DNA from 2 places in the Streptomyces bottropensis ATCC 25435 genome. Region 2 is predicted to be linked to the other one. Evidence: riboswitches for the same ligand, from Rfam matches in the RefSeq annotation. Region 2 holds a riboswitch; the other holds the start of a gene.

Region 1 (15,029 bases), 1.8 Mb from region 2:
TCCGGCGCCCGGCACCAAGCTGCGCCACACCACCTGGGCCAAGGGCAAGAAGCTCCTCAACATGAACACCAACGAGCCGCTGCGTCCCTCGGACGTCGCGGTGGGGTCGCTGACCTTCGCCATGCCGGACGGCCTGAGCGAGCACGACCACGACTTCCAGAAGAACATCGCCAAGGACGCCCTGATGATCGTCCGGATCCAGCCGGACGACATCAAGGACAAGCGCGAGCTGGAGTGGTCCCACGAGGGCATCGTGGCGTTCTCGAAGATCTGCACCCACGTGGGCTGCCCGATCTCCCTGTACGAGCAGCAGACGCACCACGTGCTCTGCCCCTGCCACCAGTCCACCTTCGACCTCGCCGACGGCGGACGGGTCATCTTCGGCCCCGCGGGTCACGCCCTTCCGCAGCTGAGGATCACCGTCGGTGAAGACGGCTACCTCGAAGCGGTCAGCGACTTCGATGAGCCCGTCGGTCCTGCCTTCTGGGAGCGCGGATGAGCACTACGACCACCACCGGTTCGCGCGACAGGCGCGAGAAGGCACCGGCCGGCGAGCGCGTCGCCGACTGGGCCGACGGCCGGCTCGGGATCTACTCCCTGGCCAAGTCCAACATGCGCAAGATCTTCCCCGACCACTGGTCGTTCATGCTGGGTGAGATCTGCCTGTACAGCTTCATCATCATCATCCTCACGGGTGTGTACCTGACGTTGTTCTTCCACCCGTCGATGAACGAGGTGGAGTACCACGGCCCGTACGTCCCGCTGCAGGGCCAGCTGATGTCCGAGGCGTTCAACTCGACCATGCACATCTCGTTCGAGGTGCGCGGTGGTCTGCTGATCCGGCAGATCCACCACTGGGCGGCGCTGATCTTCCTCGCCGGCATGTTCGTGCACATGATGCGCGTGTTCTTCACGGGCGCGTTCCGCAAGCCGCGTGAGGTCAACTGGCTGTTCGGCTTCCTGCTGTTCGTCCTCGGCATGTTCACCGGCTTCACCGGTTACTCGCTCCCGGACGACCTGCTCTCCGGCACCGGTGTCCGCTTCATGGAGGGGGCGGTCCTGTCCGTGCCGATCGTCGGCACGTACCTGTCGTTCTTCCTCTTCGGCGGAGAGTTCCCGGGCGGCGACTTCGTGGCCCGCTTCTACTCGGTCCACATCCTGCTGCTGCCGGGCATCATGCTCGGCCTGCTGGTGGCGCACCTGATCCTGGTCTTCTACCACAAGCACACGCAGTTCGCGGGCCCCGGCAAGACGAACAACAACGTCGTCGGCATGCCGCTGCTCCCGGTGTACATGGCGAAGGCCGGAGGCTTCTTCTTCCTGGTCTTCGGCGTCATCTCGGTGATCTCGGCGATCGCCACGATCAACCCGATCTGGACCATGGGCCCCTACCGGCCGGACCAGGTGTCCACCGGCGCCCAGCCCGACTGGTACATGGGCTTCTCCGAGGGCCTGATCCGTGTCATGCCGGGCTGGGAGATCAACTTCTGGGGCCACACGCTCGTCCTGGGCGTGTTCATCCCGCTGGTGATCTTCCCGCTGGTCCTGGTCGCGATCGCGGTCTACCCGTTCATCGAGTCCTGGGTCACCGGCGACAAGCGCGAGCACCACATCCTGGACCGCCCGCGCAACGTCCCGACCCGTACGGCCTTCGGTGTCGCGTGGATCACCTGGTACATGGTCCTGCTGATCGGTGGTGGAAACGACCTCTGGGCGACCCACTTCCACCTGTCGATCAACTCGATCACCTGGTTCGTCCGGATCGCGTTCTTCGTGGCCCCGGTGATCGCGTTCATCGTCACCAAGCGCATCTGCCTCGGCCTGCAGCGCCGGGACAAGGACAAGGTGCTGCACGGTCGGGAGACCGGCATCATCAAGCGTCTGCCGCACGGTGAGTTCATCGAGGTCCACGAGCCGCTCAGCCAGGAGCAGCTGCACACGCTCACGGCGCACGAGCAGTACGCGCCGGCCGAGATCGGTGCCGCGGTCGACGAGAACGGTGTCGCCCGCAAGATCACGCGCCTGTCGAAGCTCCGCGCCAAGCTGAGCAAGGGCTACTACGGCGAGGACAGCCAGATCGCCAAGCCCACCGTCGAGGAGTACAAGGAGATCACGAGCGGCCACGGCCACCACTGATCGTCCCGCTTCGCCACACCACGGTCGAAGGGCCCCCGTCCGATCTTCGGACGGGGGCCCTTCGCCGTGCTCCGACCTGGATAGGGTGGGTGCATCAGTGATTTCACGATCCGCGCGGCCCCTTTCTGCCCGCGGTGACGACACCCAGGAGCGGCTATGAGCGCTGTGACCCCCGCTGGAGGCGACACCGCGGCGGGCCGTTCCTGGCCGGCGGTACTGAACGCGCTGCTGTCCGGGCACGACCAGGACGCCGGTGCCACCTTCTGGGCGATGGACCAGATCATGCGCGGCGAGGCGACGGACGCGCAGATCGCCGGGTTCGTGGTGGCGCTGCGGGCCAAGGGGGAGACCGTCGAGGAGATCACCGGTCTCGTCGACGCGCTCTACGAGCACGCCAACGTGATCGAGGTGGCCGGGGAGACGGTCGACATCGTCGGCACGGGCGGGGACGGCGCCAAGACGGTCAACATCTCCACGATGTCGTCGATCGTCGTCGCCGGTACGGGCGCGAAGGTCGTCAAGCACGGGAACCGGGCCGCGTCGTCGGCGTCCGGCGCGTCCGACGTGCTGGAGAAACTGGGCGTCAATCTGGAGCTGACCCCGAAGCGGGTGGCCGAGGTCGCCGACGAAGCCGGGATCACCTTCTGCTTCGCGGTGAAGTTCCATCCGGCGCTGCGTCATGTGGCCGCCGCGCGGGGCCAGTTGGGCATCAGGACGGTCTTCAACGCGCTCGGCCCGCTGGCCAACCCCGCGAAGGTGCGCGCCCAGGCCGTCGGTGTCGCCGACCCCCGGATGGCCCCCATCATGGCGGGCGTCTTCGCCGGGCGCGGCAACTCCTCGCTGGTCTTCCGGGGCGACGACGGCCTCGACGAGCTGACGACGACGGCGACGTCACGGGTGTGGGTCGTCCGGGACGGCAAGGTCACCGAGGAGGCCTTCGACCCGCGCGACGTGGGGCTGGAGCTCGTGCCCGTGGAGGCGCTGCGGGGGGCCGACGCGTCGTACAACGCGGATGTCGCGCGGCGGTTGCTGGGCGGCGAGACCGGGCCGGTGCGGGATGCGGTGCTGTTGAACTCGGCGGCGGCGCTGGTGGCGTTGTCGCCGACGTCCGGGCCGCTGGCGGAGCAGCTGCGGGACGGGATGGCCAGGGCCGCGGAGTCGATCGACTCGGGGGCTGCGCGACAAGCTCTCGAACGGTGGGTCGCCGCCACCAACCGGTAGTGCGTCGGGCGCGGGCCCGGTGGGGCTTCTCGCGCAGTTCCCCGCTCCCCTGAAGACATCAGGCCCTGCGGGCCTGAAGGACGGCGGTCGGGCGGGGCTGGAGGACGGCGGTGGGGCGGGCCAAGGACGGCGGTCGGGCGGGCTTCAAGGGCGGTGGTGGGGCGGGGAAAAGCACGGGGCGCGGCCCCTGCTTTTCAGGGGCGCGGGGAACTGCGCGAGGAGCCCCCACCGGACCCGCACCCGCAGACGAAACCGCGCCCTCGACCCGTCACGCGCCCCATTCCGCCATCCGGACACGAGTTGCGGCGCGCCGATCACTTCACGTACGTTCCTGATCAGGTCATGAGTGACAGCCCTAAGCCCCGGCTGGCTGTCCGGCAACCCTCCGTCGTGGCGGGGTGCCCCGGGTGAAGACCGGGCCGTAGGCAGCGAGGTCTACGGCAAGCGCGGCTTCGAGGGAGTCTTCCGTGAGCAAGCGAATGCGATAGGGCCGCCGAGCCCCGCCTCCGCGCACCCTTTTCTCTTTTCTCCGCATGCCCTCCTTCGGCATGCCCCTCACGGGAGTTCGCCATGTCTGTCTCCACCCTTGCCGCCGACCGTGCCGTCTGTGCCCCGCTGCCCGTTCTGGGCCGAGATGTCACCGTCCCCCTCGTCACCGGTGGTGAGGTCACCTACGCCGCCCTCGACTACGCCGCCAGCGCCCCGGCCCTGCAGCGCGTGTGGGACGACGTGGCGGCGTACGCGCCCTACTACGGCAGCGTCCACCGCGGTGCCGGCTACCTCTCCCAGCTGTCGACCGACCTCTTCGAGAACGCCCGCACAACCGTCGCGGAGTTCCTCGACTGCCGGGCCGACGACCAGCTGATCTTCACCCGTTCGACCACCGACTCCCTGAACCTCCTGGCCGCGGCCCTGCCCGCCGACTGCCAGGTCTTCGTCTTCGAGACCGAGCACCACGCCTCGCTGCTGCCCTGGCGCGACGCCCGGGTGACCTACCTGGACGCGCCGCGTACGCCCGGGCAGGCCGTGGCCACCCTGGTGGCCGCGCTGGCCGGACGTGACCCGCACGGGCCGGCGCTGGTGTGCGTCACCGGTGCCTCGAACGTCACCGGGGAGATCTGGCCGGTGCGCGAACTGGCCGCCGCCGCGCACGCGCACGGCGCGCGGATCGTGCTCGACGCCGCCCAGCTGGCGCCCCACCACCCCGTCTCCGTGCAGGAGCTGGACGTGGACTGGGTCGCCTTCTCGGGGCACAAGCTGTACGCGCCGTTCGGGTCCGGCGTGCTCGCCGGGCGCGCCGACTGGCTGCGTGCGGCCGACCCGTATCTCGCGGGCGGCGGCGCCAGCCGCAAGGTGACCCGCCGGACGGACGGCGGCGTGGACGTCGAGTGGCACGAGAGCGCCGCGCGCCACGAGGCCGGCTCGCCCAACGTCATCGGTGTTCACTCCATCGCCTCCGCCTGCAAGGCCCTCACCGAGGCCGGGTTCGACACGCTGGTCGCCCGGGAGCGGCATCTGATCGACGCCGTACGGGCAGGGCTCGCCGAGGTGCCCGAGGTGCGGACCCTCTCCCTCTTCGGGGACGACGCCCCGCGCGTCGGCGTCCTCTCCTTCGTCGTCGAGGGCTGGAACAGCTCCCACTTCGCCGCCGCCCTCTCCGCCGAGTACGGCATCGGCGTACGCGACGGCCTCTTCTGCGCCCACCCCCTCGTCCGCACCCTCCTCGGCAGCGACCCGCAGAACCAGGGCGAGTGCGGCGCGCCCGAGGCGGCGCCCGGCGAGCGCTCCCTCAACGCGATCCGGGTGAGCTTCGGCGCGGGCACTCCCGACGAGCACGTGGAGCGCTTCGTGCGCGCCGTGAAGGAACTCGTACGGAACGGCGCGAAGTGGAACTACCGCACGGAGAACGGCCGTTGCGTCCCGGCCGTCTGACCCGAACGGGCTGATCCCCCGGCGTGTCCCCGACGTGGGTGCACGGGGTGCGGGCGCTGCGCCAGAAGGACCCTCGGCGGGAACGGCACGCACACCGCACGGGTCGTCGACGCGGACACCGAGGGCGAGCGGCCGTGGACGGCCACGGAGTCCGTCGACGGGCCGAACCTGCGCGACGCCGTCCTCGACCGAGGGCGTCGCGGCCGTCGACCTCCCCGACCGACCCCCGCCGCAGCGGCCCGCGTGAGAGGCCCCTAGCCGTCCAGCCCGATGGCGAAGGCCGCCTCCAGGTCGTGCTGGGAGTAGGCGCGGAAGGCGACATGGGTGTCCGTGCCGAGGACGCCCGGGATCTTGCTGATACGGCCGGGGATCACGTCCGCGAGGTCCTCGTGCTCCTTCACCCGCACCATGGCGACCAGGTCGTACGTGCCGGTCACGGAGAACACCTCGGTCACCGAGTCGATCGCGGCGATCGACTCCGCGATCTCCGGGATCCGGTCCACGCTGGTCTTGATGAGCACGATCGCGGTGATCACGGCTGTTTCTCTCCCTCGGGGGCCGGAGCAGGGACGTGTCCTGACGCGTCCGCTGGCGGTTTCACTCTAGCCCCACGCCCGAAACGCCCCCACGCGAAGACGAACCCCAGTGCGAACCCGACCAGGTGCGCCAGATAGGCGACGCCCGGCCCCGAGGTCTGCCGCCCCGCCGCCAGCCACTGCAGGCTCACCCAGAACGGCAGGGTCACCCATGCCGGGAAGCGCAGCGGGAGGAAGAAGAGGAAGGGCAGGAGGCTCGTCACCCGCGCCCGCGGGAACAGGTACAGGAACGCGCCGAGGACCGCGGAGATCGCCCCGGAGGCGCCGACCAGGGACTGCGGCGACCCGGAGTGGGCCGCCGCGTACGCCACCAGCGCGAGGTAGCCGCAGCTCACGTAGAACAGGGCGAACGCCACCCGGCCCATGCGTTCCTCGGCCATCGCCCCGAAGACGAAGAGGAAGAGCATGTTGCCGAGGAGGTGCAGCCAGCTGCCGTGGACGAAGAGCGCGGTGAGGGGGGTCAGTGCCGCGCGCGGAGTGCCGTCGAAGAGTTCGACGGGGACGACGCCCCAGCGATGGAAGTACGCGCGCTGCGCGGCGAGCAGTTCGTCCCCGGTGCCGTACGCGGGGTTGAGGCCCGCAGCCGGTCCGATCAGGAAAATCGCACAGCAGGCGGCGATCAGCCCGTAGGTGACGGGCGCCGACTCGTTCCGTACGGCCCGGGCGGCCGGGGCGATCCACTTGCCGATCATGCGCAGAGCATGACGTAACGGGACCCACTCGCACAGACCGCCTCGCCGCCCGCGCGCATCGCCCGCGCCGCCGGAGCCGATCGGCGCCGCCGCCGTGGGCGAACGGGCGTCCGGTACCGGTCAGGCCGTAGGGTTACGAGCCACAAGCACCGGGACGTCGGCGCTTCACGGAGACTGGAAGAAGGAAGAGCAGCCACGATGACGGTTCCCCTGCCGACGGACACGACCCGCTGGCGCTGCACGCTCTGTGGCAATCTCACGCGGTTCGACGTGACCCGCTCGTCGAAGGTCGTCGAGTACGTGCACCTCGACCTCGCCGGGCAGCCCAAGGTCGAGGAGCGCGAGGTGGTCAGTGAGACCATCGAGTCGGTGCGCTGCCGCTGGTGCAACGCAGTGGACCAGGTGGAACTCGTGGACAGGCCGGGCGCCGACTCCTGAGGGAGCCGGTCCCGCACGGACAGTGGGGTGACGGATGGTGGAGACCGCAGGCGGGGGGCCGGGCGACGGCGCCGCCGAGGTGCTCGACCGCCCGCTGCCCGAGGGCGTGCGCAAGCGGGTCGTGCAGATCGTCTCGGACGGGTTCGGCGGCCTGACGGTCGCCGAACTGCCCGCACAGCTCAGGCAGTACGCCCGGTTCACCCCGACCCGTCGGGTGAAGTTCGCCGGGAACGCGATGGCGGCCGCCGTGGAGAGCGACACGCTGTTCAGACAGCGGATCGGGGAGCGGTTCCGGGAGGCCCACCCGGAGCTGTCCGGCGCCCTCGACACGGGCACGCCGCCGCCGGCCGCTGACCCGCTGGACGTGGCGGCCGCGGCCTATGTGCTGCGCCCCACGGGCTGGGTGAAGCTGGTCGCCGCCGCCGGCGAGGAGGCCCTGCGGGCGGACGCCGAGCGGGCCGACGAGGAGAGCCGTGCCGAGCTGGAGCGGCTGCGCGAGCAGCTCGCCGAGGCCCGTGGTCACACGAAGTCCGAGACGGAGCGGTTGCGCGCGGAGCTGGAGGCGGCCAAGAAGGAGGCCGACTCGATGCACCGCAAGCTCCGGGCCGCCCTCAGCGACGTCAAGCGGGGCGAGGCCGCCCTGCGCAAGCTGCACGCCGAGATGGAGACCGTACGCGCCGAGGGCCACGCCCAGGTGTCCGCCGCCGAGAGCGAGAGCCGGCGGCTCAAGGCCCGGCTCGGCGAGGCGGAGACCGCCCTGGAGGCCGCCCGGCGGGCCGCCCGCGAGGGCCGCAGCGTCGAGGACATGCGGGTACGGCTGCTGCTGGACACCGTGCTGGAGGCCGCCCAGGGGCTGCGCCGCGAGCTGGCGCTGCCGCCGGTCTCCGTACGGCCCGCCGAGACCGTCGACGCGGTCGAGCCGGGGCGGATGACCCCCAAGGACATCGCCGCCCGCGCGCTGTCGGAGAACGACCCGGCGATCCTGAACCAGTTGCTGGCGCTGCCGCAGGCGCATCTCGTCGTCGACGGCTACAACGTGACCAAGACCGGCTATCCGCAGATGCCGCTGGAGAAGCAGCGCCTCAGACTCCTCGGGCAGCTCTCCCAGCTCGCCGCGCAGACCGGCGCCGAGGTCACCTGCGTCTTCGACGGGGCCGAGCTGGCCGCGCCGGTGCTGCTCGCGCCGCCGCGCGGGGTGCGGGTGCTGTTCTCCAAGCCGGGTGTCACCGCCGACGAGTTGATTCGCCAGCTGGTGCGTGCCGAGCCGCCCGGCCGGCCGGTCATCGTCGCCTCCACCGACCGGGAGGTCGCCGACGGGATCGCGAAGGCGGGTGCCCGCCCGGTGGCGTCCGCGGTGCTCCTCAAGCGGCTTACCTGAGCTTTCGACACCGTCCGCCCCAACAGCAACAAACAGGCCCTATGCCCGAATTGACCGAAACGTTGCGCGACGTAGCGTCAACCGAGCATTACCGCATGTGCGTTGAGTGTAAATTGTGCGCCCTGGGACGGGATTTTTCCTGTGGGGGATTTGAAGTGATCACCGTTGGGTCACTAGGGTCTGGGCTCAAACCTCTGAACGGGTGATCGTCGCCGGAGTCCCCGCCGGCCGGTCGCTCACATGAAGGAGTTCACCTACCGTGGCGTCCCACCGTCGACTCAAGCAGCCGAGCCGTGCGCGCGTGACCGTGCTCACCACCGCCGCCGCCGCTGCCGTGGCCCTGAGTGCGCAGGCCGCCAACGCCGCGCCCGCGGAGAAGCCGAGCAAGGACGAGGTCAAGACCAAGGTCCACAAGCTCTACGAGGACGCCGGGCGGGCCACCGACAAGCTCAACGGGGCCGAGGAGAAGCAGGAGAAGCTCGAAAAAGAGATCTCCACGATCCAGGACAACGTCGCCAAGGGCCAGGAGGAGCTCAACGAACTGCGTGAGGGCATAGGCCTGGCGGCCAGCGCCCAGTACCGCTCGGGCGGCATCGACTCCTCGATCCAGCTCTTCCTCTCCGCCGATCCGGACGAATACCTGGACAAGGCCGCCACCCTCGACCAGCTGACCAGCCAGCAGGTCGAGGCGCTGAAGAAGATCCAGGACAAGCAGCGCACACTCGCGCAGCAGCGCCAGGAGGCCACGGAGAAGCTGGAGGACCTCGCGGACACCCGCGAGACCCTGGCCAAGAAGAAGAAGGAAGTCCAGAGCAAGCTGGCCGCCGCGCAGAAGCTCCTCAACTCCCTGACGGCCGAGGAGAAGGCCGATCTGGACGAGCAGGAGACCCGCGCCAGCCGCGACGCCGGGGACCGCGTCGAGCTCGGCGACGAGGCGCCCGCCTCCAGCTGGGGCGCCGCCGCCCTCGCCGCCGCCGACACCCAGCTCGGCAAGCCCTATGTCTCCGGCGGCAGCGGCCCGAACTCCTACGACTGCTCCGGGCTGACCCAGTGGGCCTACGCCCAGGCCGGTGTGTCGATCACCCGGACCACGTACACGCAGCAGAACGACGGCACGAAGATCGGCCGCGACCAGCTGATGCCGGGCGACCTGGTCTTCTTCAACAACCTCGGCCACGTCGGCCTCTACGCGGGCAACGGCATGGTCATCCACGCCCCGTACCCGGGCAAGGTCGTCCGCTACGAGTCGATGAGCACCATCGGTTCCTTCCAGTTCGGTGTCCGCGTCGCCTGACGCCCTCCCGCCTGATCAGGGCCGACCGTCACAGAACGTGACGGTCGGCCCTGTTTTTGTTCAAGATCAGGACACAGGGCCGCCCGAACGGGCGAATTCCCGTGCCTCGCGCTGACCCCTTTCCCCGCTGGTGACCTGGGGCCCCAGCCCGGACGTCACGCTGTGTGGCCGCCGAGGTCTTTGGCTGGGACACGGTCGCGCGGCTACTGTCGGCCGCGCTTCCCTCACCCGCCGTGAGCGCGCCCCCTCCGGGTCGCCGTCCGGCCCGGGGGAGGGCCCTGTCCGTCGTCGAAGGGAGTGCGGCTTCCCGTGGTGTCCCACAGTCGCCTTGTACCGTCCGGGTTCGACCGGGGCGCGGCCGCCGCCCTCGGTGTGCTGTCCGCCGCTGCCGCAGCCCTCGGCGCCATCCCCCTCCAGCAGGCCGCCGCCGCGCCGCACCACACCATCCGGGCCGAGGTGGACCGGCTGTACGAGGAGGCCGAGCGGGCCACCGAGGCCTACAACAAGGCCGACGAGCGCGCCGACGAGCTGCGCGACCAGGTCGGTATCGCGCAGGACTCGATCGCCCGGCAGCAGGACCGCGTCAACGTCATGCGGGAGTCGCTGGGTTCGCTCGCCGGAGCCCAGTACCGCTCCGGCGCCCTCGACCCGTCGATCGCGCTGCTGTTCTCCGACGACCCGGACGACTACCTCGACACGGCCGCCGCCCTGGACCGCATCAGCGTCCACCAGGCGGGCGAGCTCCACGACCTGCGGCAGTCCCTGCGTGAACTGTCCCAGGACCGTGCGGAGGCCCGCGGCAAGCTCACGGAGCTGGAGAAGAGCCGCAAGGCCGTCGCCCGGCACAAGCGGGTCGTCGAGGGGAAGCTCGCGGCGGCCCGTCGGCTGCTCAACTCCCTCACGGACGAGGAGCGTGCCGAGTACGACCGCGCCTCCCGCTCCACCGGCCCCGGCCGCACCGACATGCCGGACCCCTCCGGCGCCGTCGCCCCGAACGGCCGCGCGGCCGCCGCCGTCGCCGCAGCCCGCTCCGCCCTCGGCAAGCCGTACGTGTGGGGCGCCACCGGCCCGCACGGCTTCGACTGCTCGGGTCTCATGGTCTGGTCGTACGGACAGGCCGGCGTCGGGCTGCCGCGCACCTCGCAGGCCCAGCGGTACGCGGGCACCCAGGTCCCGCTCTCGCAGGCCCGGCCCGGCGACATCGTCACCTACCGGCCCGACGCCAGCCATGTCGGCATGTACGTCGGCAACGGCCAGGTCATCCACGCCCCCTACCCGGGCGCCCCGGTCCGCCACGACCCCGTCGGCATGATGCCGATCGCCTCGGTCACCCGTCCCTGACCGGCGCCGGGTCCCGGCCGCCGACGGCCGGTGACCGGGGCCCCGTACGATCGGGAACGTGGCTGGCCGAAGGCGCACGACGCGTGCGGGGTCCGGAGTGCTCCCGGGCCCCGGACGTGTTCTCCCGGCGGCCGCGCTCGCCCTCGCCCTCCTCGCCGGCTGCGGCGGGCCGGCGGCGCCCGACACCGCCCGCTCCGAGGTGCTGCGGATGCTCGACCGACGGGCCACGGCGGTCCTGGAACGGGACGGGGCGGCCTACCGCGCGACCGAGGCGGCCGGCGCCGCCTCCGGCCGACTGGCCACCGGGGAGGCCGAGTTCACCAACCTCCGCGGCCTGCCGCTGGCCTCCTGGTCGTACGACCTCACCGCCTTCCACCGCTCCGGCGACCGGGCCACGGCCGAGGCCGCCCTCCGCTACCGGATACGCGGCTACGACCGGGCGCCCGTCACCGCCGTACGGACGCTGACCCTCGTCCGGGACGACGACGGGGTGTGGCGGGTCGCCGCCGACGAGCCCTCGAAGGAGGGCACCGAACAGCTGTGGGAGCAGGGGCGGATACGGGCCGTGCGCGGGGCGCGGAGTCTGGTGCTGGGGGTGGGACGGTCGGTGGCGGACCTGCGGGCCTACGCGGCGCTGGCGGACCGGGCCGTGCCCGCCGTCACCGAGGCGTGGGGCGAGGACTGGGCGCGGCGGGTCGTGGTCGTCGTCCCCGAGTCGCTGGAGGAGATGGCGGGGCTGCTGGGGGCGCCGGCCTCCGGGTACCGGGGGATCGCGGCGGTCACCACCGGGGAGACGGGGGGTTCGGCGAGGGCGCCGGCGGACCGGATCGTCGTCAACCCCGACGCGTACGCGCTGCTCGGTGACTTCGGCAAGCAGGTCGTCCTCACCCACGAGACGACCCACGTCGCCACCCGCGTCCACACCGACACCTCCACGCCCCTGTGGCTCTCCGAGGGCTACGCGGACTGGGTCGGCTACCGAAAGGCCGGCCGTACGGCGTCCGAGGTGGCCCCCGAACTCGAGCGCGCCGTCGCGGAGGGCCGGGCCCCGAGCGCCCTGCCCGCCGACGCCGACTTCGGCTTCTCCGGCGACTCCGGCGGGCTCGCACGGGCCTACGAGGGCGGGTGGCTGGCCTGCCGCATGATCGCCGACCGCTGGGGCGAGGGCCGCCTCGACGCGTTCTACCGGGCGGTGGGCGCGCACGGCGGGCGCGGTGGGGCGGTGGAGGGGGCGCTGGAGGAGGTGTTGGGGACGACGGTCGAGGACTTCACGGCGAAGTGGCGCGAGTACGTACGGGCCCAGCTGCGCTGAGGCCTGGGTGCGGGGGGTTGGATCGTCGGCCGCGGGTCGGTGGGGGTTCTCGCGCAGTTCCCCGCGCCCCTGGAAGGCCGGGCTGCGCCTCGGGCCCTGGGTTTTCAGGGGCGCGGGCCCTGGGTTTTCAGCCCGCACCTGAGCCGCACCCGGACGACGACCGCGCCAGGGGGCGGTTCAGGTGCCCAGGGGTTCCTCCGTGCGGGAGGGCGGGTCCGGCAGGGGGCCCGGGGCGGGCCGGGGGACCGTGTCCTGCCACAGTTCGTACGCGGCGAGGAGGCCCGCGGCGACGAGCAGGCCGTTGCGGACGAACAGGAGGGTCACGCCCAGCCAGTCGCTGGCGACGACGTGGGCGAACCAGATCGGGAACTCCAGGACGGTCACGAAGGACGCCACCAGGACCATGACCGCGGGCACTCCCATACGGCTCGCCCGGAAGCAGAGGCACACCGCGGCGAGACCGACCAGCCACACCATGTACTGGGGGCTGATCACCCGGCTCGTGGCCGTGAACATCAGCACCGCCACGAACGCCGCGTCCGCGAGCGTGTGCGCCGCGAACCGCCGGGCCCGCACCCGCCACAGCAGCAGCCAGGCGAACGCCACCCCGCTGAGCAGCAGGGCCGCGTCGCTGACCGTGTCGACGTGGGCGCCGAGGAACTCCACGGAGCCGTAGTTGAGCAGCACCTCGCCGTCCCAGCCGAAGTGCCGGGCCACATGCAGCACGAGGGCGCCCAGCGACTCCACCTCGGTGCCCCGCTCGCGCTGGAACGTCAGGAAGGCGAAGGCACCGGGCATGGAGAGGGCGAAGAGGCCGGCCACCACGAGACCGGTACCCGCCGCCCACGCCCAGGCGGCGCGTCCGCGGACGCCCAGGAGCAGCAGCGCCGGCCAGACCTTCAGCAGGGCCGCGAAGGCCGTCAGCGCCCCCATCGCGCGCGGATGGCGGCTGCCCGCGAGCAGGGCCGCCACCGCCACCGCCGTCACCATCACGTCGTAGCGGGCGTACGCGGTCGGGCCGAGGAGCGGAAGGCCGACCACCCACACCCGGGCGCCGCGCCCGGACCCGCCGGGGCGGGCGCCCGCGTACAGGAGCAGCGCGAGCACCACCAGGTCGGCGAGGAACGCGAGGACGAAGAACGCCGACGCGTAGTCCAGGAAGGGCAGCAGCGCGGGGGAGAGGATCGCGAGGGCGGCGGCGGGCGGGTACTGCCAGGTGACGTCGTCCAGGGGATACGTCCCGGTGCGCAGGGTCTCGTACCACCCCCGGTAGATCACCGAGACGTCACCGGTGACGTCGGGGCCCGGGAAGACGTACACCTTGAAGACGAACAGCAGCAGCACAAGCCGGGTCGCGCCCCAGAGGGTGAGCAGCCCGAACGGGAGCCGGCGAGAGCCCGTCATGTCCTTCTGCGCCACGTGAGTCCCTGTCCGTCCGCGCCGCGTTCAGCGCCGCGTTCCGCGTCTGTGAGGGACATGATCCCCCGCCGGCCTGTGAAGCGGCCGTCAAGCGTGGCCGGGGCGGGCGGTGGCCGGGCCGGGCGGTGGCCGGGGCGGTGTGGCTGTGCCTGCGGACAGCCGGCCGGAAGCGGTTCGGTAGGGTCGGCGGCGATGCACAAGACCCTGATCGTGACCAACGACTTCCCGCCCCGGCCCGGCGGCATCCAGGCGTTTCTGCACAACATGGCGCTGCGGCTGGACCCCGAGCGGATCGTCGTCTACGCCTCGACCTGGAAGCGGAGCCACGAGGGCGTCCGGGCGACGGCCGACTTCGACGCCGAGCAGCCCTTCACCGTCGTACGCGACCGGACGACCATGCTGCTGCCGACGCCCGCCGTCACCCGCCGCGCGGTCTCACTGCTGCGGGAGCACGGCTGCACGTCGGTGTGGTTCGGCGCGGCGGCCCCGCTCGGTCTGATGGCCCCGGCGCTGCGCCGGGCGGGCGCGGAGCGGCTGGTGGCCACCACGCACGGCCACGAGGCGGGCTGGGCCCAGCTGCCCGCCGCCCGGCAGCTGCTGCGGCGGATCGGCGAGGGCACGGACACGATCACCTATCTGGGCGAGTACACCCGCTCCCGGATCGCCACGGCCCTCACCCCCGACGCGGCCGGGCGGATGGTCCAGCTGCCGCCCGGTGTCGACGAGAAGACCTTCCACCCGGGCTCCGGCGGCGCGGAGGTCCGGGCCCGGCTCGGGCTCACCGACCGCCCGGTCGTCGTCTGTGTCTCGCGGCTGGTGCCGCGCAAGGGGCAGGACACGCTGATCCGGGCGATGCCGGGCATCCTGGCGAAGGAGCCGGACGCCGTGCTGCTGATCGTCGGCGGCGGACCGTACGAGAAGGAGCTGCGCGGGCTCGCCCGCGAGACCGGGGTCGCCGCGTCCGTCCGCTTCACCGGCGCCGTCCCCTGGGCCGAGCTGCCCGCCCACTACGGCGCCGGCGACGTCTTCGCCATGCCGTGCCGCACCCGCCGGGGCGGTCTGGACGTGGAGGGGCTCGGGATCGTCTACCTGGAGGCCTCCGCGACGGGTCTGCCGGTGGTGGCGGGCGACTCGGGCGGCGCCCCCGACGCCGTGCTCGACGGCGAGACCGGCTGGGTCGTACGGGGCGGCTCCCCGACGGACGCCGCCGAGCGCGTCGTCACCCTCCTCGGCGACCCGGAGCTGCGGGCCCGCATGGGACAGCGGGGGC
Region 2 (15,029 bases):
CCGCCACCGCGCAGTACGGGCAGGTCCCGCAGCAGGGGTACGGCCAGCAGCAGGCGGGCGCCGGCCGGCCGAACGCGCACTACCAGGCCCCCGAGAGCTTCTCCGGCGGCGCGCCGACGACCCGGCAGCAGAGCCACGGAGTCGGCGGCGGCGGCCGGGGCCGCGGCCCCAACACCAAGGGCCTCCTCATCGGCGCGATCGCCGTCGTGGCGGCGGTCGTGATCGGCATCGGCATCGCCATGCTCGGCGACGACGGCGAGGACGCGTCCAACAACGACGCCGGTGCCTCGACGACCCCGACCACCGGGGAGAGCGCCGACCCCAGCCCGTCGGCCAGCAAGTCGAAGAAGGCGGAAGCCCAGGAACTCCCCAAGGCCGAGGCCAAGACCCTCCTCCTCGGCGGCAACGCGGCCATCGCGTCCGACGTCCCCGGCGCCAAGTCGGACGGGGGCTTCTACGTCGGGAACTTCAACTCGGTGGGTTCGTCGGTGACGTGGAAGGCGGAGGACGTCCCGAAGGCCGATTCCTACCGGCTGTACGTCGTCTACGGCGTACCCGGCAAGGACGCCAACGCCACGCTCACGGTCAACGGCAAGGCCCAGAGCCGCCCGCTCAACCTCAAGAACTTCTCGAATGCCCCGGAGGGCGACTACGAGAAGGGCTGGACGTACAGCTGGTCGGCCGTCCAGCTCAACAAGGGCACCAACGAGATCAAGATCTCGTGCGAAGAGGGCAACTCCTGTGACGTCAACATCGACCAGCTGTACCTGACCGGCAAGGACGAGGACGGCGGAAACTGAGCGCCTCCGCTCACGCCGCCGTGACCTCCTCCGTCACCGTCACCTGCCCCACCAATTCCTCGTACGCCTGACGGTCGAACTCGCCCGCCACCGGGGTCAGTACGGTCGCCGCCGACAGGGCCACGGCTCGGGCCAGGCGGGCGGGCCAGGGGAGGCGGTCGGTCAGGCCGGAGAGCAGGCCCGCGACCGCCGAGTCGCCCGCGCCGGTCGGGTTGCCGCGGAAGCGGCGGGGCGGGGCGGCGCGCCAGGTGCCTTCGGGAGTGTGGGCGAGGACGCCCTCGGGGCCGAGGGAGGCCACGACCGCCTGGGCGCCTCGGCGGCGGGCGTCACGGGTCGCGCGGGACGGCTCGTGGGAGCCGGTCAGTTCGGCCAGTTCGTCGGCGTTCGGCTTCACCAGGTCGGGGCGGGCGGCCACCCCGCGCCGCAGCGGCTCGCCGCTGGTGTCCAGCAGCACCGGGACGGACAGCGTGCGGGCGGTACGCACCAGACCCGCGTACGCGCCCACCGGCACCCCCGGCGGCAGGCTGCCGCACAGGGCCACCGCCGAGGCGGAGCGCAGCAGATGGGCGTACGCCTCCTGGAAGGCGGACCATTCGGCGGGTGTGATGAGCGGGCCCGGTTCGTTGAGCTGGGTCGTGTCACCGCTCGCGTCGGCCACGGCGACCGTCCGGCGGGTCGCGCCCTCCGCCGGGAGCAGCGCGTCCACCACACCCGGTGTGTGCGTGAGCCGGTCCCGCAGGGCGCGGCCGGTCGCGCCGCCTGCGAAGCCGGTGACCGTCACCTCGTGGCCGAGTGCCGCGAGGACGCGGGCCACGTTCAGCCCCTTGCCGCCGGGGCGTTCGGTCACGTCCGTCACCCGGTGCGTGGCGTGGGGCCTGAGGTCCCGTACGCGATAGGTGATGTCGAGAGCGGTGTTCAGTGTGACCGTGAGGATCACCTGGGCTCACCCCCTTGAGCCTCGACTGCGCGGAGGCTCGATCATGCCAAATGAGCGGCGGTCGGCCCAGACCGCCCGGACGTCACGGTGTCCGGGTCAGTCGCCGAACGGGTTCACCACCCACTCGCCCTTGCGCAGGACGCCCTTGACGTCGAAGTCCGCGTCGAGGAGGACCAGGTCGGCGTCCTTGCCCGGGTCGAGGGAGCCGATGCGGTCGTGGAGGCCGAGGAGGCGGGCCGGGTTGGCGGAGAGGGCGGCGACGGCGTCCTCGATCGGGAGGCGGTCGACGGTGACGGCGCGTTTGAGGGCGCGGTCCTGGGTGAGGGTGGACCCCGCGATCGAGCCGCCCTCCACCAGACGGGCCACCCCGTCCGCGACCTCGACCTCCAGCGGGCCGAGCATGTAGCGGCCGTCGCCGAAGCCGGCGGCGTCCATGGCGTCGGTGATGAACGCGACCCGCCCGGCGCCCGCGTGACGGAACGCCAGTTGCAGGGAGGCGGGGTGCAGATGCGTACCGTCGTTGATCAGCTCGACGGTGATCCGTTCGTCCTCCAGGAGCGCGGCGATCGGGCCGGGCTCGCGGTGGCCGAGCGGGGGCATCGCGTTGAACAGGTGGGTCGCCACGGTCGCGCCCGCGTCGATGGCCTGGACCGTCTGCTCGTAGGTGGCGTCCGTGTGCCCGATCGCCGCGAGGACGCCGAGTTCGGCGAGGAGTCGTACGGAGTCGAGGCCGCCGGGGAGTTCGGTCGCCAGCGTGACCATGCTCGCCCGTCCGCGTGCCGCGTCGATCAGCTTGCGGACCTCGGCGGGGTCGGGGTCGCGCAGGAGGGCCTCCGCGTGGGCGCCCTTGCGGCACGGGGAGATGAACGGGCCCTCGAAGTGGATGCCGGCGATGTCGCCCTGCTCGGCGAGTTCGGAGAGGAGGCCGGCGCGGTGGGCGAGGCCGTCCATGTCACCGGTGACCGTGGAGGCGACGAGGGTGGTGGTGCCGTGGAGGCGGTGGGTGCGGATGCCCTGGAGGACCTCCTCGACGGCGCCGGAGGTGAAGGAGGCGCCGCCGCCGCCGTGGTTGTGGAGGTCGACGAAACCGGGGACCAGCCAGTGGTCGTGGACCAGGAGGGTGTGGGCGTTCTCCGGGGGGTTGTCGGAGATCTTGGTGCCGTCGATGGTGAGACGGCCGTTCTTCACCGTGCCGGTGGGGAGGACGATGTTGGCGCCTTCGAGGACGTAGGGCTGTGCTGTGTGCCGAGGCCGCGGGTTGCTCGTGGTCGCTCGCGCGGTTCCCCGCGCCCCTGAAGGAGCGCTGTCGGACCCGGTGTCGGAAAGTGCGGGGGCCATCAGGTGGTTACCTCCGAAGGGGCCTTGGGAGCCGTGGGGGTCGTGGGGGTGAGGAGGTCCCAGGCCATGAGGCCGGCGCCGAGGCAGCCCGCGGTGTCTCCCAGGGCGGCCGGGACGATGGCGGGCACCTTCTGGAAGGTGACCCGGTGTTCTACGGCGGTGCGCAGCGGGGCGAAGAGGGTGTCGCCGGCCTCCGCCAGGCCGCCGCCGACGATGAGGGTGCGGGGGTCGAGCAGGGTGAGGGCGGTGACGAGGCCGTCGGCGAGGGCGTCGACGGCGTGCTGCCAGACGGCGGCGGCGCGCGGATCGCCCGACTCGACGGCCTTGGCACAGTCCGCGGCGTCGGCGCCGGGGTCGCCGGCGGCCTCCGCCCAGGCCTCGCTGACGGCCGCCGCGGAGGCGAACCGTTCCAGACAGCCGCGCTGACCGCAGGGGCACGGGAGGCCCCCGGGCCGTACGACGATGTGGCCGATCTCGCCCGCGAAGCCGTGGGCGCCCGCCTCCACCCGGCCGTCGACGCCGATCGCGCCGGCGATGCCGGTGCCGAGCGCCACGAAGAGGAAGCGGTCCGCGCCCCGGCCCGCGCCCACGCGCCCCTCCGCGAGCCCGCCGGTGCGCACGTCGTGGCCGAGGGCGACCGGGACGCCGTCGAGGCGTTCGGCGAGGAGCGCGCGCAACGGGACGTCGCGCCAGCCGAGGTTGGCGGCGTAGACGGCGATGCCCCGGCCGGAGTCGACGATGCCGGGTACGGCGACCCCGGCGGCGGCCGGGGGCTCGCCGAAGTGCCGCTCGCCGTACGCGCGCAGTTCGGCGGCGAGGTCGAGGATCGAGGTGACGACCGCCTCCGCCCCGCGCTCGCGTCCGGTGGCGCGCCGGGTCTGGTGCAGCAGCACGGGGGGTGCGCCGGGTGCGGGGCCGGCCCCGACCAGTGCGGCCTTCATCCCGGTGCCGCCCACATCGAGGGCGATGACATGTCTCACGGGAACAGTGTGGCCCTTTGACCCGCGAGAGGTCTAGTCCACTTACGTGGTGTAGACCTTGTGGTGTAGACCTTATGGAAGGTTTGGGAAGTTGAGAGATCAACGGCCTTGAACGCGGGGCCTGTGATTCAGGCTGTTGTGCGCGGGGCTCGTGCGACAGGTTGGGGCAGTGGGAGTGCGACAGCGGCAGCGGCGGACGAACGCCGGGGTCAGGAACAGCGGCATAGCGGCGGCGTCCGCACTGGGACTGATGGCGACGCTCGCGGGCTGCGGCGCCTCGGAGGCCGAGGGCCCCGGCGTCACGCTGAGACTGGTCGCCGCCGACTACGGCGACTCCAAGGCGAACAGCTCCCAGAAGTACTGGGACGCGGTCGTGAAGGCGTACGAGAAGAAGACTCCGGGCGTCAGGATCGACGTCAGCGTCTACTCCTGGAACGACGTCGACCGCAAGATCAAGGAGATGGTCGCCGCCGACGAGGCCCCCGATCTCGCGCAGGCCGGCACCTACGCGGACTACGCCTCGGCCGGCCGGCTCTACGAGGTCGACGACCTGCTCTCCATCCCCGTCCAGGCCGGCTTCCTCCCCCAGCTCGCCGACGCGGGCAAGGTGAAGCGGGTCGCGTACGGGATGCCGTTCGCCGCGTCCACCCGCGTCCTCTTCTACAACAAGAAGCTCTTCGCCGAGGCGGGCATCGACCGCGCCCCGCGCAGCTGGAACGAGCTGGCCGCCGATGCCGAGGCGCTCAAGGGGGCCGGGGTCGGCACCCCGTACGCGCTGCCGCTCGGGTCCGAGGAGGCGCAGGCCGAGACCATGCAGTGGCTGCTCAGCGGCGGGGGCGGCTACACCGACAACGTCGGCACCTACCGGATCGACTCCGACGACAACGTCCGGACCTTCACCTGGCTCAAGGACGAGCTCGTCGACAAGGGCCTCACCGGGCCCGTCGCCCCCGCCGAACTCAACCGCGCCGACGCGTTCGCGGCGTTCGCGCGCGGAGAGGTCGGCATGCTCAACGGGCACCCCAGCCTGATGAAGATGGCCGCCGACGAGGGGGTCGAGTACGGGACGGCCGCCATGCCGGGGCGTGACGCGCGCAAGCACGCGACCATGGGGGTCGCCGACTGGATGATGGCCTTCAAGCAGAACGGGCACGAGGACGAGATCGGTGACTTCCTCGACTTCGTCTACAGCGACGAGAACGTGCTCGACTTCTCCCGGGAGTACGACCTGCTGCCGGTGACCGCGTCCGCGTCCGAGGAGATGGCGGGGGACAAGGGCGACGCGGATCTCAGGCCCTTCCTCGAAGCACTGCCCAGCGCGGAGCTGTATCCGGTCGGCAAGACGTCCTGGGCGGATGTCAGTGCGGCGCTGAAGGAGCAGATCGGGCGGGCGGTGCGGTCTGACGCGAAGCCGGCGACCGTGCTCGGTGAGCTGCAGCAGACGGCCACTGTCGCTGACCGGGAGGAGTAGGGCGGCCGGGGGGCGGGGGCGCGACATGGGGGGCGGGTGCGGGTGCGTCGGCGGGTGCGGTTCGGTGGGGCTTCTCGCGCAGTTCCCCGCGCCCCTGAGAGACACGGCCCCTGCGGGCCGAAAAGCACGGGCCGCAGGCCCTGCTTTTCAGGGGCGCGGGGAACTGCGCGACCAGCCCTCACTCACCCGCACCCGACCGCGCACCTCACCCGCACCCGAGCACGCACCTCGCCCCTCGCGCCGCCCCCACCACGTGACCACGTGCCCCCGCGTGATGTCACACCCGTCCGTTACCGTCGAGCCATGGACGAGCTGGGCACCCGGGAGCAGGCGATCCTCGCCGTGGAGCGGCAAGGGTGGGAGGGGCCGGGGGCCAAGGAGCGGGTCATCCGGGAGCGGCTCGGGCTGGCGCCGGTGCGGTACTACCAGCTGCTCAACGCCCTGCTCGACGACCCCCGCGCCCTCGCCCACGACCCGGTCACCGTCAACCGGCTGCGAAGGGTCCGGGAGGGACGCCGGGCCGAGCGATGACGGATAGGGTCGACGCCATGGGCAGCCACAAGGACACAGACAACCCCAAGGCCACCTTGCCGACACCCGTGACCCCGGCCGGGCGGGACGCGCTGGACGCGATCCTCGACCGCCCGGGCGGCACGGTGATCGCCCTCGACTTCGACGGCACGCTCGCCCCGATCGTCCCCGACCCCGAGCAGGCCCGCGCCCACCCCGACGCGGTCGCCGCCCTCGCCGCCCTCGCCCCCAAGGTCGCCTCCGTGGCCGTGGTGACCGGCCGCCCGGCGGCCGTCGCCGTCCGCCACGGCGGCTTCGCCGGTGTCCCCGGGCTGGAACGCCTCGTCGTCCTCGGCCACTACGGCGCCGAACGCTGGGACGCCGTCACCGGCACGGTCAGCGCCCCCGCCCCGCACCCCGGTGTCGCGGCGGTCCGCGCGGAGCTGCCCGGCTTCCTGGACGGCGTCGGCGCGTGGCAGGGGACCTGGATCGAGGAGAAGGGGCGGGCGGTCGCCGTCCACACCCGCCGCGCCGTCGACCCCCAGGCCGCCTTCGACGCGCTGCGCGCCCCGCTCACCGACCTCGCCGCCCGCCACGGCCTCATCGTCGAACCCGGCCGCATGGTCCTCGAACTGCGGCCCCCGGGCATGGACAAGGGCGTGGCCCTCCGCGACCACCTCACGCGGACCGGCGCCGGATCCGTCCTCTACGCCGGCGACGACCTGGGCGACCTCCCCGCCTTCGCCGCCGTCGAGAAACTCCGCACCGAGGGCACGCCCGGCCTCCTGGTCTGCAGCGGCAGCGCGGAGGTCACCGAACTGTCGGAGCGGGCCGACCTGGTGGTGAACGGCCCGGAGGGGGTCGTCCGCCTCCTGGCGGGCATCGCCGAGCACGTATAGCGAGGCGACGAGGAGAGGGCCCGGCCTCCCGTCGATGCCCCGCCACGCCTCCCGGCGCTACCGGGGGGCCTCCTCCAGCGCCCTCAGCTGGTCCAGGAACCACTGCGTGGGCGGCAGCGCGGTGGCCGCCGCGACCAGCCGCTTGCCCCGCTCCGCCCGCTCGGCCGCCGGCAGGTTCAACGCCTCGTCCAGCGCGGCCGCCGTACCCACCACGTCGTACGGGTTCACCACCACGGCGTCGTCCCCCAGCTCCTCGTACGCCCCGGCCTCCCGCGACAGCACCAGCACGCACCCCTCCTCGGAGATCACCGGCACCTCCTTGGCGACGAGGTTCATGCCGTCGCGGATGGGGTTCACCAGGGCCACGTCCGCGAGACGGTACGCGGCGAGGGAGCGTGCGAAGTCGTCCTTGAGGTGGAGGAGGACCGGGGTCCAGTCCGGTGTCCCGTACCGCTCGTTGATGTCGTCCGCGACCCGCTGGACCTCGGCCATGTAGTCCCGGTACACCGCGAGGTCCTGCCGCGACGGGTACGCGAAGGCGACGTGCACGACGCGCTCGCGCCAGGTCGGCCGGTCGTCGAGGAGCTGCCGGTAGGCGTGCAGGCCGCGCACGATGTTCTTCGACAGCTCGGTGCGGTCGACGCGGACGATCGTGCGGCGCGGGGTGCCGTCGGGGGCCGTGCCGATCTGCTCCCGCAGCGTGACGATGCGTTCGTCGACGTCCGCCTGGTGGGCACGGGTCCGCAGGAAGTCGGCGTCGGCGCCCAGGCCGTGCACGCCGATCCTCGTGCCGGACGCGGCGTCGGGGCCGAGGACGGCGTGACAGCACGCGGTGAACGCGTCCGCCCACCGCCGGGTGAGGAACGCGGCGCGGTCGGCGCCGAGGATGCCGTCGAGCACCTGCGCGGCGATGTCGTCGGGGAGCATCCGGAAGTAGTCGACGGGCGCCCACGGGGTGTGCGAGAAGTGGCCGATGCGCAGGTCGGGGCGGAGTTCGCGCAGCATGCGGGGGACCAGGACCAGGTGGTAGTCCTGCACCAGGACGGCCGCGCCCTCCGCCGCCTCGTCGGCGAGCGCCTCGGCGAAGGCGCGGTTGTACGTCTCGTACGCCGCCCACTGCCGCCGGAACTCCGCGTCGAAGGCCGGTTCCAGCGGGGTCTGGTAGAGCATGTGGTGCACGAACCACAGCGTGGAGTTGGCGACGCCGTTGTACGCGTCGTGGTGCACGTCGGCGGGGATGTCGAGCATGCGCACGCCCGGTTCGGCGATGCCGCGTCGTACGGCCTCGCGGTCGCCGTCGCCCAGGGCGGAGCACACCCAGACGGCGCCGGAGGACGGGTCGATCGCGGAGAGGCCCGAGACGAGACCGCCGCCGCCGCGCTTCGCGCCGAGCGTGTCGGTCCTCTCGTCCAGCGTGTAGGTGACGGGTCCCCGGTTGGACGCGACGAGTACGTGGGCCGGGCCGTGCGTTGATGCCATAAGGCTCAACCTAGCCCGGGGGTTCGGCGGTCAAACGTGCGGTTCGGCCGTATACAGGAGTGCCTCGGGGGGTGGGGGGTGCGGGTGCGTCGGCGGGTGCGGGTCCGGTGGGGCTTCTCGCGCAGTTCCCCGCGCCCCTAACAGCCCAGCCCCTGCTTTTCAGGGGCGCGGGGAACTGCGCGACCGGCCCCCGGCACCCGACACCCCCGGCCCCGAAAAAAATTACGCCGCCTTCCGCTCCGCGTACTCCGCGATCTCCACCATCGGCTGCCGTTCCTCCAGGTCCACCGAGTACGTCCGCGGCTCGAACCCCTCCCGTCCGCGCTCGAACTGCGTCAGGACGGGACGTATCAGGTGGCCGCGGGCCAGTCGGAGCTGGGCCGTGCGGTAGATCGCCGCGGACATGCGGCCCAGCGCCTGCCCGTCCTGGTGGCGGTGTTTGCGGACGCCCACGTCGACCTGGGACAGGGCGTCGAGGCCGACCAGGTGCAGCGCGTCGACCAGCATGCCCAGCTCCACGCCGTAGCCGACGGGGAACGGGAGCCGTTCCAGGAGGGAGCGGCGGGCCGCGTACTCGCCGCCGAGGGGCTGGACGAAGCCGGCCAGCTGGGGCCAGTGCATGTTGAGCAGGGGACGGGCCATGAGTTCCGTCACACGGCCGCCCTGGCCGGCGGCGGAGCCCAGGGGGCGGTCGTACATCGCCTTGACGAGGTCGACACCGGGGTCCGTCAGCAGCGGGCCGACGATCCCGGAGACGAAGTCGGACGAGAACTCCCTGAGGTCCGCGTCGATGAAGCAGACGATGTCACCGCTCGTGACGAGCAGGGAGCGCCACAGGACCTCGCCCTTGCCGGGCACGGTCGGGACGCGGGGCAGTATGTCGTCGCGGTGGACGACCCGCGCGCCGGCCGCCGCCGCGACCTGCGACGTCCGGTCGGTGGAGCCGGAGTCGACGACCACGATCTCGTCGACGAGCGGGACCTGCCGCATGAGGTCGTGGCGGATGATCGCGACGATGTCGCCGACGGTCTCCTCCTCGTTCAGCGCGGGCAGGACCACGCTGACCGACTGGCCGCAGGCGCGTTTGGCGGCCATGATCCTGTGGAGCGGGCGGTCGGCCATGGACCAGGAGCGGGTACTCAGCCAGCGCTCGACTTCCTTCAGCACAGTGCGCGGCTCCTCTGCGTTCATCTCGCGGTTCGGACGGCTCTCTCAACTGTCCTGGCCTTCGGTTACAGTCTTGGACAACGCTGGTGACCATCGCATGTCGGTGCCCGTCGGCGTATACAACCAAATACCGCTCATCCAGAGGGGCAGAGGGATACGGCCCGATGAAGCCCCGGCAACCCTCCAGCCGGTCTGACCACGTTGTCGTGGTGAGGCTCCCGGCTCGGGAAGGTGCCAAATCCGTCTCACGGCGAAGTGCGTCGTGAGGAAGATGAGGAGAAAGGGCCTCGCCTCCATGGCTGCGCAGACTGTTGCAAGCACCATCGATTCCACCTCCACAGTAGACCTCGGGCCCGCCGCCGCCCTGAGCTGTCGGGAATGCGGTCACCGGGTACCGCTCGGACCGGTCTTCGCCTGTGAGGAGTGTTTCGGGCCTCTGGAGATCGCGTACGACTACTCCGCGTACGACACGGAGGAGCTGCGGAAGACGATCGAGTCCGGCCCCGCGAACATCTGGCGGTACGCGCCCCTGCTGCCCGTCCCGGCCGACGTGGCGACCAAGCCGAACATCAACCCCGGCTGGACCCAGCTCGTCAAGGCAGACAACCTGGCCGCCGCGCTCGGCGTCGACGCCGGCAAGCTGTTCATCAAGGACGACTCCGGCAACCCGACGCACTCCTTCAAGGACCGTGTCGTCGCCCAGGCGCTGGAAGCCGCCCGTGCCTTCGGCTTCACCACCCTCTCCTGCTCCTCCACGGGCAACCTGGCCGGTGCCGTCGGCGCCGCCGCCGCCCGCGCCGGTTTCCGGTCCTGCGTGTTCATCCCGCACGACCTGGAGCAGGGCAAGGTCGTCATGGCCGCGGTCTACGGCGGCGAGCTGGTCGGCATCGAGGGCAACTACGACGACGTGAACCGCTTCTGCTCCGAGCTGATCGGCGACCCGGCCGGCGAGGGCTGGGGCTTCGTGAACGTCAACCTGCGGCCGTACTACGCGGAGGGCTCCAAGACCCTGGCGTACGAGATCTGCGAGCAGCTCGGCTGGAAGCTGCCGGACCAGCTGGTCGTGCCGATCGCCTCCGGATCGCAGCTCACGAAGATCGACAAGGGCCTCCAGGAGCTGATCAAGCTCGGCCTCGTCGAGGACAAGCCGTACAAGATCTACGGTGCGCAGGCCGAGGGGTGCTCGCCGGTGTCGGTGGCCTACAAGGCGGGCCACGACGTAGTGCGGCCGCAGAAGCCGAACACCATCGCCAAGTCGCTCGCGATCGGCAACCCGGCGGACGGTCCCTACGTGCTCGACATCGCGCGGCGGACCGGCGGGGCCGTGGAGGACGTGACGGACGAGCAGATCGTCGAGGCGATCAAGCTGCTGGCGCGGACCGAGGGGATCTTCGCGGAGACCGCCGGCGGGGTGACCGTCGGCGTCACGAAGAAGCTGATCGAGGACGGCGTCCTCGACCCGACGCTGACCACGGTCGTGCTCAACACCGGTGACGGTCTCAAGACGCTGGACGCGGTGGCCGGGACCGGCCTGACCGCGACCATCCGGCCCAGCCTCGATGCGTTCCGAGACGCCGGTCTCGCGTAAGGGCCGGTAGTCGTTCGTCCGCGGGTCCGTGGGGGCTGGTCGGGCCCACGCGGCGGCAGCCGCATAACCGGTACAGCCCCGCGCCCCCAACTCTTCTGCACCGACCGGAGGTCACAAGTCATGAGCGTCAACGTCCGCATCCCCACCATCCTTCGCACCTATACCGGTGGGCAGGCCGAGGTCCAGGCCGAGGGGGCCAACCTCGCCGAGGTGATCGCCGACCTGGAGAAGAACCACAACGGGATCGCCGCCCGGGTTCTCGATGATCAGGGCAAGCTGCGGCGGTTCGTGAATGTGTACGTGAATGACGACGATGTCCGGTTCGAGCAGGGGCTGGAGACGGCGACGCCGGACGGTGCGGGCGTGTCGATCATTCCCGCGGTCGCCGGTGGCTGACCGCCGGTCCGTACCCGCCGGTAGTAACCGTCGGTAACTTTGATTACCGAGAGTTCATCGAATTGCCCCCTCCGCGAGAGAAGCGGAGGGGGCAATTCTCTATGGTTGAGCACTGTAGAGTTGGGGAACCCGGTCCGATCACCGTAGTGATTCCTTGCCGGATGCATATGTGATTCCGCCGCACGCCCTATATGAAGTAGCCAAAGTGTGCAGGCCTTTTGTGTATTTCGCTCCTTTTGTGGGGCCCGACTTGCCCTGAATTCAGGCGAATTGTTCGTACATTCCCGACCGGTCGTGTCCAGAATTCTCGTCCGATTGACCTGTTGCAGAGGGCAGTTGGACAGATACATTCGGCCGCGGTCGACGCGTTCCGGCGCACACCCCCAACCGTTGGGGGGTGAGGTCTGACCCGGATCCGCGAAGTGTGGATCTGTGCAAGGGCCAGTAATAGGGGAGTTAGGCATGGCTCAGGGCACCGTCAAGTGGTTCAACGCGGAGAAGGGGTACGGCTTCATCGCGGTCGACGGTGGTGCGGATGTATTCGTCCACTACAGCGCGATTCAGATGGACGGCTACCGCACCCTGGAAGAGGGCCAGCGGGTCGAGTTCGAGATCTCGCAGGGTCAGAAGGGGCCGCAGGCGGACATGGTCCGACTCGCGGCCGGCTGAAGTAACGCGCCGGGTTCAACGCAGCGACGTTCTTCGTTCTTCGTAGGAGGGCTCGCACCCCGTTTTCGGGGTGCGAGCCCTCTTGTGTGCGCGGGCGCCGACGAGTCCGGGCGGGGCCGCGCCGAGGGGCGCGCGTCGGGGGGTCGTGCACGGGGGCGCGAGGGCGCGCTCACCTGCGGATCACCGAGAGACGCCCGCGCCCGCCCGTGACCCGACCACCACCCCTCGACGGGCCCGCTTCGAGGGCGCACCTTGCACTCGGGCATGCCGAGTGCTAATCATTGGCGTTAGCACTCTGAAGGTGAGAGTGACAACGAGGACCGGGTCGGCGAGGCCCGCAAGCCGGGTGGGGCAAGGAACCACGAGGCAGGCAGGCCGTCCGTCGCGGGCGCCAGCGCGGTCCGGAGCAATCCACCCCCTGTCCGGGAGGACCACTTCACATGGCCAAGATCATCGCGTTCGACGAGGAGGCACGGCGCGGCCTCGAGCGCGGCATGAACCAGCTCGCGGACGCCGTCAAGGTGACGCTCGGCCCCAAGGGCCGCAACGTCGTCCTCGAGAAGAAGTGGGGCGCCCCCACGATCACCAACGATGGTGTTTCCATCGCCAAGGAGATCGAGCTCGAGGACCCGTACGAGAAGATCGGCGCCGAGCTGGTCAAGGAAGTCGCGAAGAAGACGGACGACGTAGCCGGTGACGGCACGACGACCGCGACCGTCCTGGCCCAGGCCCTGGTGCGCGAGGGTCTGCGCAACGTGGCCGCCGGCGCCAACCCGATGGCCCTCAAGCGCGGCATCGAGAAGGCCGTCGAGGCCGTCTCCGGCGCCCTGCTGGAGCAGGCGAAGGATGTCGAGACCAAGGAGCAGATCGCTTCCACGGCCTCCATCTCCGCCGCCGACACCCAGATCGGCGAGCTCATCGCCGAGGCGATGGACAAGGTCGGCAAGGAAGGCGTCATCACCGTCGAGGAGTCCCAGACCTTCGGTCTGGAGCTGGAGCTCACCGAGGGTATGCGCTTCGACAAGGGCTACATCTCGGCGTACTTCGCCACCGACATGGAGCGTATGGAGGCCGTCCTCGACGACCCGTACATCCTGATCGCGAACTCCAAGATCGCGAACGTCAAGGACCTGCTCCCGCTCCTGGAGAAGGTCATGCAGTCGGGCAAGCCGCTGCTGATCATCGCCGAGGACGTCGAGGGCGAGGCCCTGTCGACCCTGGTCGTCAACAAGATCCGCGGCACCTTCAAGTCCGTCGCCGTCAAGGCCCCGGGCTTCGGTGACCGCCGCAAGGCGATGCTGAACGACATCGCCATCCTCACCGGTGGCGAGGTCATCTCCGAGGAGGTCGGTCTCAAGCTCGAGAACACCTCCATCGACCTCCTGGGCCGTGCCCGCAAGGTCGTCATCACCAAGGACGAGACCACCATCGTCGACGGGTCCGGCTCCTCGGAGCAGGTCCAGGGCCGGGTCAACCAGATCCGCGCCGAGATCGAGAACAGCGACTCGGACTACGACCGCGAGAAGCTCCAGGAGCGCCTGGCGAAGCTCGCGGGCGGCGTGGCCGTCATCAAGGCCGGTGCCGCGACCGAGGTCGAGCTCAAGGAGCGCAAGCACCGCATCGAGGACGCCGTTCGCAACGCGAAGGCGGCCGTCGAGGAGGGCATCGTCGCCGGTGGTGGCGTGGCCCTGCTCCAGGCCACCTCGGTCTTCGAGAAGCTGGACCTGGAGGGTGACGAGCTGACCGGCGCCAACGCCGTGAAGCTCGCCCTGGAGGCCCCGCTCAAGCAGATCGCCGTCAACGGCGGCCTTGAGGGCGGTGTCATCGTCGAGAAGGTGCGCAACCTGCCCGTCGGCCACGGCCTGAACGCCGCGACCGGTGAGTACGTCGACATGATCGCCGAGGGCATCATCGACCCGGCGAAGGTCACGCGCTCCGCGCTGCAGAACGCGGCCTCCATCGCCGCGCTGTTCCTCACCACCGAGGCCGTCATCGCCGACAAGCCGGAGAAGGCCGGTGCCGGCGCCGGCGCCGGTGGCGGCATGCCGGGCGGTGACATGGACTTCTGATCGACCCCGGTCGATCACCGTCCTGCGGTACCGAGGGCGGCACTCCCTGGAAACGGGGGGTGCCGCCCTCGGGCGTGTCCGGGGTCACATCGGACGGGGGTGCGGCGACGGAATGCGGTGGCGGGCGGGGCGGTTGTGCGGAGTGACTATATGCATGCGCATGTAGTGCAGTGTCCATGCCACCTTCGAATCACCCGCGCCACCCGCGCCACCCATGTCGTCCGAACGTCCCGAGGAGTCCCCACGTGACCACCGCCTCCACCTCCCGTGCCGCCGAGGTCCTGTCCCGGCCCGTCACGATCAACGGCCTGACCGTCCCGAACCGGATCGTCATGGCGCCCATGACGCGGACGTTCTCGCCCGGTGGTGTGCCGGGGGCGGACGTGGCCGCGTACTACGGGCGGCGGGCGACCGCGGGGGTCGGGCTGATCGTGACCGAGGGGACCTACGTCGGGCACGAGACGGCCGGGGACGTGGACAACGTGCCGAGGTTCGCCGGTGAGGAGCAGCTCGCGGGGTGGGCGAAGGTCGCGGAGGCGGTGCATGCCGGGGGCGGCACGATCGTCCCGCAGCTGTGGCACATCGGGGCCGTCCGGCAGCAGGGACAGCTCTTCCCCGAGGCGCCGGTCCTCGGCCCGTCCGGTCTGCGGGTCGACGGCACCGAGGCCGAGGGCGGCCGGGCCATGACGCAGGCCGACATCGACGAGGTCATCGAGGCCTTCGCCA

Evidence for each region. A riboswitch is a leader RNA that binds a small molecule or an ion and turns the genes downstream of it on or off. The one in region 2 is predicted to bind S-adenosylmethionine.
Region 1: it holds a riboswitch for S-adenosylmethionine, as region 2 does, so the genes downstream of both, STRBO_RS0129900 (aminotransferase class V-fold PLP-dependent enzyme) here and thrC (threonine synthase) in region 2, are expected to answer to the same signal.

Annotation. Positions count from the first base shown of each region.
Region 1 covers NZ_KB911581.1:6,696,865-6,711,893, reverse strand. The annotation lists gene qcrA (cytochrome bc1 complex Rieske iron-sulfur subunit) at 1-499, shown strand, start outside; gene qcrB (cytochrome bc1 complex cytochrome b subunit) at 496-2,136, shown strand; gene trpD (anthranilate phosphoribosyltransferase) at 2,293-3,357, shown strand; SAM riboswitch class IV at 3,696-3,810, shown strand; gene STRBO_RS0129900 (aminotransferase class V-fold PLP-dependent enzyme) at 3,928-5,289, shown strand; gene STRBO_RS0129895 (Lrp/AsnC family transcriptional regulator) at 5,544-5,825, opposite strand; gene STRBO_RS0129890 (rhomboid family intramembrane serine protease) at 5,822-6,577, opposite strand; gene STRBO_RS0129885 (hypothetical protein) at 6,776-7,015, shown strand; gene STRBO_RS0129880 (NYN domain-containing protein) at 7,050-8,393, shown strand; gene STRBO_RS0129875 (C40 family peptidase) at 8,653-9,687, shown strand; gene STRBO_RS0129870 (C40 family peptidase) at 9,997-11,028, shown strand; gene STRBO_RS0129865 (hypothetical protein) at 11,126-12,340, shown strand; gene STRBO_RS0129860 (glycosyltransferase 87 family protein) at 12,518-13,744, opposite strand; gene STRBO_RS0129855 (glycosyltransferase family 4 protein) at 13,952-15,029, shown strand, end outside.
Region 2 covers NZ_KB911581.1:8,477,744-8,492,772, reverse strand. The annotation lists gene STRBO_RS0137580 (carbohydrate-binding protein) at 1-800, shown strand, start outside; gene STRBO_RS0137575 (1-phosphofructokinase) at 811-1,737, opposite strand; gene nagA (N-acetylglucosamine-6-phosphate deacetylase) at 1,834-3,075, opposite strand; gene STRBO_RS0137565 (ROK family protein) at 3,075-4,055, opposite strand; gene STRBO_RS0137560 (extracellular solute-binding protein) at 4,225-5,526, shown strand; gene STRBO_RS0137555 (DUF3263 domain-containing protein) at 5,830-6,057, shown strand; gene otsB (trehalose-phosphatase) at 6,075-6,935, shown strand; gene STRBO_RS0137545 (alpha,alpha-trehalose-phosphate synthase (UDP-forming)) at 6,993-8,414, opposite strand; gene STRBO_RS0137540 (glucosyl-3-phosphoglycerate synthase) at 8,637-9,581, opposite strand; SAM riboswitch class I at 9,713-9,859, shown strand; gene thrC (threonine synthase) at 9,877-11,169, shown strand; gene STRBO_RS0137530 (MoaD/ThiS family protein) at 11,290-11,565, shown strand; gene STRBO_RS0137525 (cold-shock protein) at 12,028-12,234, shown strand; gene groL (chaperonin GroEL) at 12,675-14,303, shown strand; gene STRBO_RS0137515 (NADH:flavin oxidoreductase) at 14,549-15,029, shown strand, end outside.